Regions from separate parts of the Pseudomonas saponiphila genome, predicted to be linked through region 1. Evidence: predicted binding sites of a transcription regulator. Region 1 holds the regulator's gene; the other holds the start of a gene.
The links. The regulator sigma-54, encoded in region 1, starts transcription at its own class of promoters, with help from an activator protein. The targets are predictions, from matches to a motif close to ANTGGCATNNANNTTGCTNT.

Region 2: a site for sigma-54 is predicted at 1,880-1,899, ahead of flgB (flagellar basal body rod protein FlgB). Genes of this name have one in related genera too.

The regions. Positions count from the first base shown of each region.
Region 1 is NZ_FNTJ01000002.1:1,384,516-1,388,819, reverse strand. It holds gene lptB (LPS export ABC transporter ATP-binding protein) at 1-703, shown strand, start outside; gene BLV47_RS28140 (RNA polymerase factor sigma-54) at 886-2,379, shown strand; gene hpf (ribosome hibernation-promoting factor, HPF/YfiA family) at 2,508-2,813, shown strand; gene ptsN (PTS IIA-like nitrogen regulatory protein PtsN) at 2,826-3,290, shown strand; gene rapZ (RNase adapter RapZ) at 3,293-4,150, shown strand; gene BLV47_RS28120 (HPr family phosphocarrier protein) at 4,167-4,304, shown strand, end outside.
Region 2 is NZ_FNTJ01000001.1:1,551,746-1,556,049, forward strand. It holds gene BLV47_RS07445 (chemotaxis protein CheV) at 1-818, shown strand, start outside; gene cheR (protein-glutamate O-methyltransferase CheR) at 863-1,690, shown strand; gene flgB (flagellar basal body rod protein FlgB) at 1,941-2,348, shown strand; gene flgC (flagellar basal body rod protein FlgC) at 2,352-2,795, shown strand; gene flgD (flagellar hook assembly protein FlgD) at 2,811-3,542, shown strand; gene flgE (flagellar hook protein FlgE) at 3,572-4,304, shown strand, end outside.

The sequences.
Region 1 (4,304 bases):
CCTGGCCAAGAGCTACAAGAGCCGCCAGGTCGTGCGTGATGTCAGCCTGTCCATCGACAGCGGGCAGATCGTCGGCCTGCTCGGCCCCAACGGCGCCGGCAAGACCACCTGCTTCTACATGATCGTCGGCCTGGTCCAGGCCGATCAGGGGCGCGTCCTGATCGACGACCTGGATGTCAGCCACCAACCGATGCACGGTCGCGCCCGCGCCGGTATCGGCTATCTGCCCCAGGAAGCCTCGATCTTCCGCAAGCTGTCGGTCGCAGACAACATCATGGCCATCCTCGAGACCCGCAAGGAGCTCGACAAGGCCGGCCGCCGCCAGGAGCTGGAAAGCCTGCTGCAGGAATTCCACATCAACCACATCCGCGACAACCTCGGCATGAGCCTGTCCGGTGGCGAGCGCCGCCGCGTGGAAATCGCCCGGGCGCTGGCCACCGCCCCCAAGTTCATCCTGCTGGACGAACCCTTCGCCGGGGTCGACCCGATCTCGGTCGGCGATATCAAGCAGATCATCCATCACCTGAAGGCCAAAGGCATCGGTGTGCTGATCACTGACCACAACGTCCGGGAAACCCTGGACATCTGTGAAACCGCCTATATCGTCAACGACGGGCAACTGATCGCCGAGGGCGACTCCGAGACTATCCTGGCCAACGAACTGGTCAAGGAAGTCTATCTGGGCCATGAGTTCCGCCTGTAACGGCTGAGGTGTCGGGCCAGACGCCAGAGCGCCGCAAACGATAAATCCCCACAAACTTTATTGTTACAGCGCTCTAGGCAAACACTTCAGTTTCAGGCATATAATTTGCTTATGTTTGGCGCTTCGGCGCCCTGTAGTGGATGGCGCATGTGCGCCGGCAAATAAGGTGTTAAGCCCCTGCCATGAAACCATCGCTAGTCCTCAGAATGGGCCAGCAGCTGACGATGACACCGCAGCTGCAACAGGCCATCCGCCTGCTCCAATTGTCGACCCTGGACCTGCAACAGGAAATCCAGGAAGCCCTGGAGTCCAACCCGATGCTCGAGCGCCAGGAAGACGGCGACGACTTCGACAACAGCGACCCCCTGGCCGACAACACCGAGTCCAAACCCAATACCGAAATCCAGGAACCCTCCTACCAGGAAACCGCCCCCACGGTGGACAACCTCGAGGAAGGCGAATGGAACGAACGCATCCCCAACGAGTTGCCGGTGGATACCGCGTGGGAAGACGTCTACCAGACCAGCGCCAGCAGCCTGCCCAGCAGCGATGACGACGAGTGGGACTTCACCACCCGCACATCGGCCGGTGAAAGCCTGCAGAGCCACTTGCTCTGGCAACTGAACCTGGCCCCGATGTCGGACACCGATCGCCTGATCGCCGTGACCCTGATCGATTGCATCAACAATCAGGGCTACCTGGACGAAACCCTTGAGGAGATCCTTGAGGCCTTCGATCCGGAGCTGGACATCGAACTGGACGAGATCGAAGCCGTACTGCATCGCATCCAGCAATTCGAACCTGCCGGTATCGGCGCACGCAACCTGGGTGAATGCCTGCTCCTGCAATTGCGCCAGTTGCCGGCGAAAACTCCCTGGTTGAGCGAGGCCCAGCGCCTGGTCTGCGACTACATTGACCTCCTGGGCAGTCGCGACTACAGCCAGTTGATGCGTCGCATGAAGCTCAAGGAAGACGAACTGCGCCAGGTCATCGAACTGGTGCAGAGTCTCAACCCGCGTCCTGGCTCGCAGATCGAATCCAGCGAAGCCGAGTACGTGGTTCCAGACGTCATCGTGCGCAAGGACAACGAACGCTGGCTGGTGGAGCTGAACCAGGAATCCGTGCCACGCCTGCGGGTCAACGCCCAGTACGCCGGTTTTGTACGCCGCGCCGACACCAGCGCCGACAATACCTTCATGCGCAATCAGTTGCAGGAAGCCCGCTGGTTCATCAAGAGCCTGCAGAGCCGCAACGAAACCCTGATGAAAGTTGCCACTCAGATCGTCGAGCACCAACGGGGCTTCCTCGAATATGGCGACGAAGCCATGAAACCCCTGGTTCTGCATGACATTGCCGAAGCGGTAGGCATGCACGAATCAACGATTTCCCGGGTGACCACACAAAAATTCATGCATACCCCTCGGGGCATATATGAACTGAAATACTTTTTCTCCAGCCATGTCAGCACCTCGGAAGGCGGCGAATGCTCGTCCACGGCAATCCGCGCGATCATCAAAAAACTGGTGGCTGCGGAAAATCAGAAAAAGCCGTTGAGTGACAGCAAGATCGCTGGTTTACTGGAGGCACAAGGCATTCAGGTAGCCCGTCGGACCGTCGCCAAGTACCGCGAATCCCTTGGGATCGCGCCTTCCAGCGAACGCAAGCGGTTGATGTAACCGCCGGGCTGGCCACAGCGTTTCGGAGTGTGCCTGCAAGCTGGCTGAGCCAGCCGGTTGCAGGCATGGTCTAGGTGGCAGGCATCTCAGCCTGCCGCGTTATGCACTGGCAACGAAGGAGAAGCTGTATGCAAGTCAACATCAGTGGACACCAACTCGAAGTGACTGAACCTCTGCGCGCTTACATCGGCGAAAAACTCGACCGGCTGGAGCGGCATTTCGACAAGATTACCAATGTGCAGGTCACCATGGCTGTCGAGAAATTGAAGCAGAAAATCGAAGCCACCTTGCACATCCACGGTGGGGAGGTTGTCGCCAATGCAGAACATGACGATATGTATGCCGCAATCGACCTGCTCACGGACAAGCTTGACCGCCAACTGAAAAAGCATAAGGAAAAGCAACTCCACCTTCTCCAAGGCACGGGTCGCTAACACTCCCCTCCCATGATCCGACTTGAAAGCATCCTGACCCCCGGCCGTTCCCTGGTGAACGTGCCGGGCGGCAGTAAAAAACGCGCCCTCGAACAAATTGCCAACCTGATCAGCCGTGAAGTGCCTGATCTGGAGATGCAGGACGTCTTCGAGAGCCTGATCGCCCGTGAGAAACTCGGCTCCACCGGTTTTGGCAACGGCATCGCCATTCCTCACTGCCGCCTCAAAGGCTGCGAGTCGCCCATCAGTGCACTGATGCATCTGGACGCTCCCATCGATTTCGACGCCATCGACGGCGCCCCGGTCGACCTGCTGTTTGTCCTGCTGGTCCCGGAAGCCGCCACCGATGCTCATCTGGAACTGCTGCGGCAGATCGCCAGCATGCTCGATCGCAAGGAAGTCCGCGATCGCCTGCGCAGTGCCACCAGCAACGAAGCCTTGTATCAGGTTGTCCTGGACGAGCAAAACGGTCAGTAATCATGCGCTTGATCATCGTCAGCGGCCGATCCGGCTCAGGTAAAAGCACCGCCCTCGATGTTCTCGAGGATCACGGCTACTACTGCATCGACAACCTGCCCGCCGGCTTGCTGCCCGAGCTGGCCGAACGTGCATTGATTCACACTGAACTGGCGCAACCGCTGGTAGCGGTGTCCATCGATGCCCGCAACTTGCCCAGCCACCTTTCACGCTTCCCCGAACTGCTGGAAGAAGTGCGCAGCCGGCATATCCAGTGTGACGTTCTTTATCTGGATGCCGACGAGGAAACCCTGCTCAAGCGATTCTCGGAAACTCGTCGTCGTCACCCGCTGAGCAGCGCCAATCGCTCGCTGGCCGAAGCCATCCACGATGAAACCCAACTGCTGGGCCCGATCGTCGATCTGGCCGACCTCAAGGTCAACACCACCAACCTGAACCTCTACCAACTGCGAGACACCATCAAGCTGCGCCTGTTGAACCAGCCGGAACCGGGTACCGCGTTCCTGGTGGAGTCCTTTGGTTTCAAGCGCGGCATGCCGGTGGACGCCGACCTGGTGTTTGACGTTCGCTGCCTGCCCAACCCGTATTGGAAACCCGAACTGCGTGCCCAATCCGGACTGGACGCCCCGGTGGCGGAATACCTGGCTGCGCAACCCGATGTCGAAGAGATGTTCCAGGACATCGAAAGCTATCTGCTCAAGTGGCTGCCGCGCTTTGCCGCCAGCAACCGCGCCTACGTGACCATTGCCATTGGCTGCACCGGCGGGCACCACCGCTCCGTGTACCTGACCGAGCGCCTGGGCAAGGTGTTGCAAAAAACCCTGAAGAACGTCCAGGTTCGCCACCGCGACCTTAGCTGAAAGGATCTACCCCGCGATGCCAGCTCTGGAAATCGAGATCATCAACAAACTGGGCCTGCACGCTCGCGCCTCGGCCAAGTTCGTCGGCGTGGCCGGCCAGTTCCCCTGCCAGATCCGCGCCGGCAGAACCCCGGAATCCATGGTCGACGGCAAA
Region 2 (4,304 bases), on a different contig from region 1:
AGGTTCGCGAGGTGCTGCAATGCCCCAAGCTGACTCTGATGCCCAAATCCAATCCTGTGGTGTGCGGTGTCGCGAATATTCGAGGGGCGACCATTCCGATCCTGGATCTGGCAATGGCTACGGGTTCTGGTGGGTTGAAGGATCAGAGCAGCCCGTTCGTTATCATCACTGAGTACAACACCAAGACCCAAGGGTTTCTGGTGCGCTCAGTGGAGCGCATCGTCAATATGAACTGGGAAGAAATTCATCCGCCACCCAAGGGAACCGGTCGCGATCACTACTTGACCGCTGTGACCCGGGTGGACAACCAGTTGGTCGAAATCATCGACGTGGAAAAAATATTGGCGGAAGTCGCGCCGACCTCGGAATCGATTTCGGCGGGCGTGGTGGATCTTGAAACCCAGCACAAGGCCGTTTCACTGCGGGTGCTGACCGTCGACGATTCGTCGGTGGCGCGCAAGCAGGTCACTCGCTGCCTGCAGACCGTGGGTGTCGAGGTAGTGGCTTTGAACGATGGGCGACAAGCGTTGGACTACTTGCGCAAGCTGGTGGATGAGGGCAAGAAGCCGGAAGAGGAATTCCTCATGATGATTTCCGACATCGAGATGCCCGAAATGGACGGCTACACCCTCACGGCCGAGATACGTAATGATCCACGCATGCAAAAGCTGCATATCATCCTGCATACTTCGTTGTCAGGGGTGTTCAATCAGGCGATGGTGAAGAAGGTCGGTGCCGATGACTTCCTTGCCAAGTTCCGTCCTGACGACCTGGCTTCCCGGGTAGTTGACCGGATCAAAGCAGCAGACCACAGCTGAGGGCATCAGCCCCTGGCGGACATAAGATTTAAGAGGCGGCAGCATTGTCTACGGGTAATTTGGATTTTGAACAGTTCCGGGTCTTCCTGGAAAAAGCCTGTGGTATTTTGCTCGGGGAAAATAAGCAATATCTCGTCTCGAGCCGTCTCAACAAACTGATGGAGCAGCAAGGTCTAAAAACCTTGGGTGAGCTGGTTCAGCGGATTCAGACCCAGCCGCGCAGCGGATTGCGCGAGATGGTGGTGGACGCGATGACGACCAACGAAACCTTGTGGTTTCGTGACACCTATCCCTTCGAAGTCCTGAAGAACAAGGTGCTTCCCGAAGCGATCAAGGCCAGCCCCAACCAACGTTTGCGGATCTGGTCGGCGGCTTGCTCGTCGGGGCAGGAACCCTATTCGTTGTCGATGTCCATCGATGAGTTCGAGCGCAGCAACATGGGCCAGTTGAAGATGGGGGTGCAGATCGTTGCCACCGACCTGTCCGGAACCATGCTCAACAACTGCAAGACCGGCGAATATGACAGCCTGGCAATTGGGCGCGGCCTTTCTGCCGAGCGCCTGCAGCGTTACTTCGATCCCAAGGGGCCGGGACGCTGGGTGGTCAAGGCGCCGATCAAGAGTCGAGTGGAGTTTCGCTCGTTCAACCTGCTGGACAGCTATGCCAGCCTGGGCAAGTTCGATGTCGTGTTTTGCCGCAATGTGCTGATCTACTTCTCGGCCGAGGTCAAGAAAGACATCCTGATGCGCATTCACAGCACTCTGAAACCTGGCGGTTATCTGTTTCTGGGGGCTTCCGAAGCGCTCAATGGCCTGCCGGACCATTACCAGATGGTGCAATGCAGCCCGGGGATCATCTACCAGGCGAAGTGATCGACAGTTGCAGTAACGAAAAGGAGGCCATAAGGCCTCCTTTTTTGTGCGCGTCAGTTTCTTGCAAGCAGTGGCAAATGCGGCAGGGCACTTGCCGCTTTGCCGGCGATTCGCGGAAGGCCATTGCCGCTTTTCTGGCATTGCCGGCTTGCCGCTGTCGGCAATGCCTTGATTTACGGGGCTTCATGACTTGGCACGTAGCTTGCTAAGTCCAGATTACGAAAAATCAGGTCACCCAAAGGTTTCCGACATGAGCATCAGCTTCGATAAAGCGCTCGGTATCCACGAACAGGCTCTTGGCTTTCGCGCCAAGCGCGCCGAAGTGCTGGCCAACAACATCGCCAACGCCGACACCCCGAACTACAAGGCTCGGGATCTGGACTTTTCCGCCGTGCTCGCCGAGCAAAATGAAAAGGTCAAGAACGGCACCTTCGCGTTGAACATGACCAACACCCGGCATATCGAAGCCCAGGGCCTGAGCAGTGGCGATGAGTCGCTGTTGTATCGGACCCCGATGCAGCCTTCGATTGACCAGAACACCGTGGACGCCCAGCTGGAGCAATCGAGCTATGCGCAGAACTCGGTGGACTTCCAGGCCAGCTTCACGCTGCTCAACAGCAAATTCAAAGGGCTGGTAGCAGCCCTGCGCGGAGAGTAATCCATGTCCCTCGCCAGTGTTTTCAATATTGCCGGTAGTGGCATGAGCGCTCAGACCACGCGTCTGAACACCGTCGCCAGTAACATCGCCAACGCCGAGAGCGTGTCGTCGAGCATCGACCAGACCTATCGCGCGCGTCATCCGGTATTCGCCACCATGTTCCAGGGTGCCCAGAGCGGCGGCAGCGATTCGCTGTTTCAGAACCAGGACGCTGCAGGCCAGGGCGTGCAGGTGCTGGGTGTGGTGGAAGACCAGAGCAATCTGGAAGCTCGCTACGAACCGAACCATCCGGCCGCCGACGCAAAGGGTTACGTCTACTACCCCAACGTCAACGTGGTGGAAGAAATGGCCGACATGATTTCTGCCAGCCGCTCGTTCCAGACCAACGCTGAAATGATGAACACCGCCAAAACCATGATGCAGAAGGTCCTGACCCTCGGTCAGTGATAAGGGGCGAAGCCAATGAGCGTTACTGATACCACCAGCGGCCCGTCCCTCAAGGACGTATTGGCCAACTCGTCAAAGAAAACCACCACCACTTCCAGTGCCGACGGCCTGGCGGCCGCGACCAACAGCGCCACTGGCAAGCAGTCCCTGGGCAAGGATGCGTTCCTCAAGCTGCTGGTGACCCAGCTGAACAACCAGAACCCGCTGGATCCTCAGGACAACAGTGCGTTCGTTGCCCAGCTGGCGCAGTTCTCCACCTTGGAAGGGATTACCACCCTCAATACCTCGGTGAACTCCATCACTGGCAACTACAAGTCGTCTCAGGCATTGCAGGCTTCGTCCCTGGTGGGGCGTTCGGTGATCGTGCAGACCGGCTCTACCCAGGTCGACACCAGCAAGAGCATGACTGGCTCGGTCACCGTGCCTTCCAGCGTTAGTTCGGTCACCGTGACCATCACCGATAAGAACGGCAACACCGTCAAGACCATCGACATGGGCAGCCAGAAGGCCGGCAACGCCAGCTTTGTCTGGGAGGGCACCAAGACCGACGGCACCAAGGCGGATCCGGGCAGCTACAGCTTCAAGGCCAGCACCACCATCGACGGCAAGGGCACTGATCTGATCACCTACCTGCCGGCGACGGTCAACAGTGTGACGATCAGCCAGACCGGCGGCGAGTTGATGTTGAACCTTGCCGGCATGACCAGCCCGATTGGCCTGTCCAAAGTACAAACCATTGGTATCTAGAGCCGACTAACCGGCAAAAGGAGAGGAATATGTCTTTCAATATCGGCCTTAGCGGTCTCTATGCTGCCAACAAACAGCTGGACGTTACCGGCAACAACATCGCCAACGTCGCTACCACCGGCTTCAAATCCTCCCGCGCGGAGTTCGCCGACGTCTATTCGGCCACCAAGCTCGGCAGCGGCACCCAGGTGATTGGTAACGGCGTGCGCCTGGCCAACGTTTCCCAGCAGTTCACCAACGGTGATATCAACAACACCGGCAACGTGCTGGACATGGGCATCCAGGGCCAGGGTTTCTTCGTGCTGAGCACCAACGGCTCCCTGACCTACACCCGTGCCGGTACCTTCAAGACCGACAAGGATGGCTTCATCACCAACAGTGATGGCACTGCACGCCTGCAAGGTTATGCCGTGGATGCCAATGGCAAGATCATCAACGGTGTATTGACTGACCTGCGGATCGACACCTCGAACCTGGCGCCCAAGCCGACCGATTCGATTTCCTCGACCATCAACCTGAACTCCAACGCTGACCCGATCAATGTTGCTTCGACCGCGCCGGCCTACGTGTTCAATCCGACCGATAACACCACCTACACCAAGCAGTTCAGCACGCCTGTGTATGACACCCAGGGCAACAAGCACGTCATGGATCAGTACATGATCAAGACGCCGAATGCTAACGAATGGCAGACCTACACCCTGATCGATGGTCGCAACCCGGATGGCACCGCGTTCAGCATGGCCAGCCAGTCGCCGATCA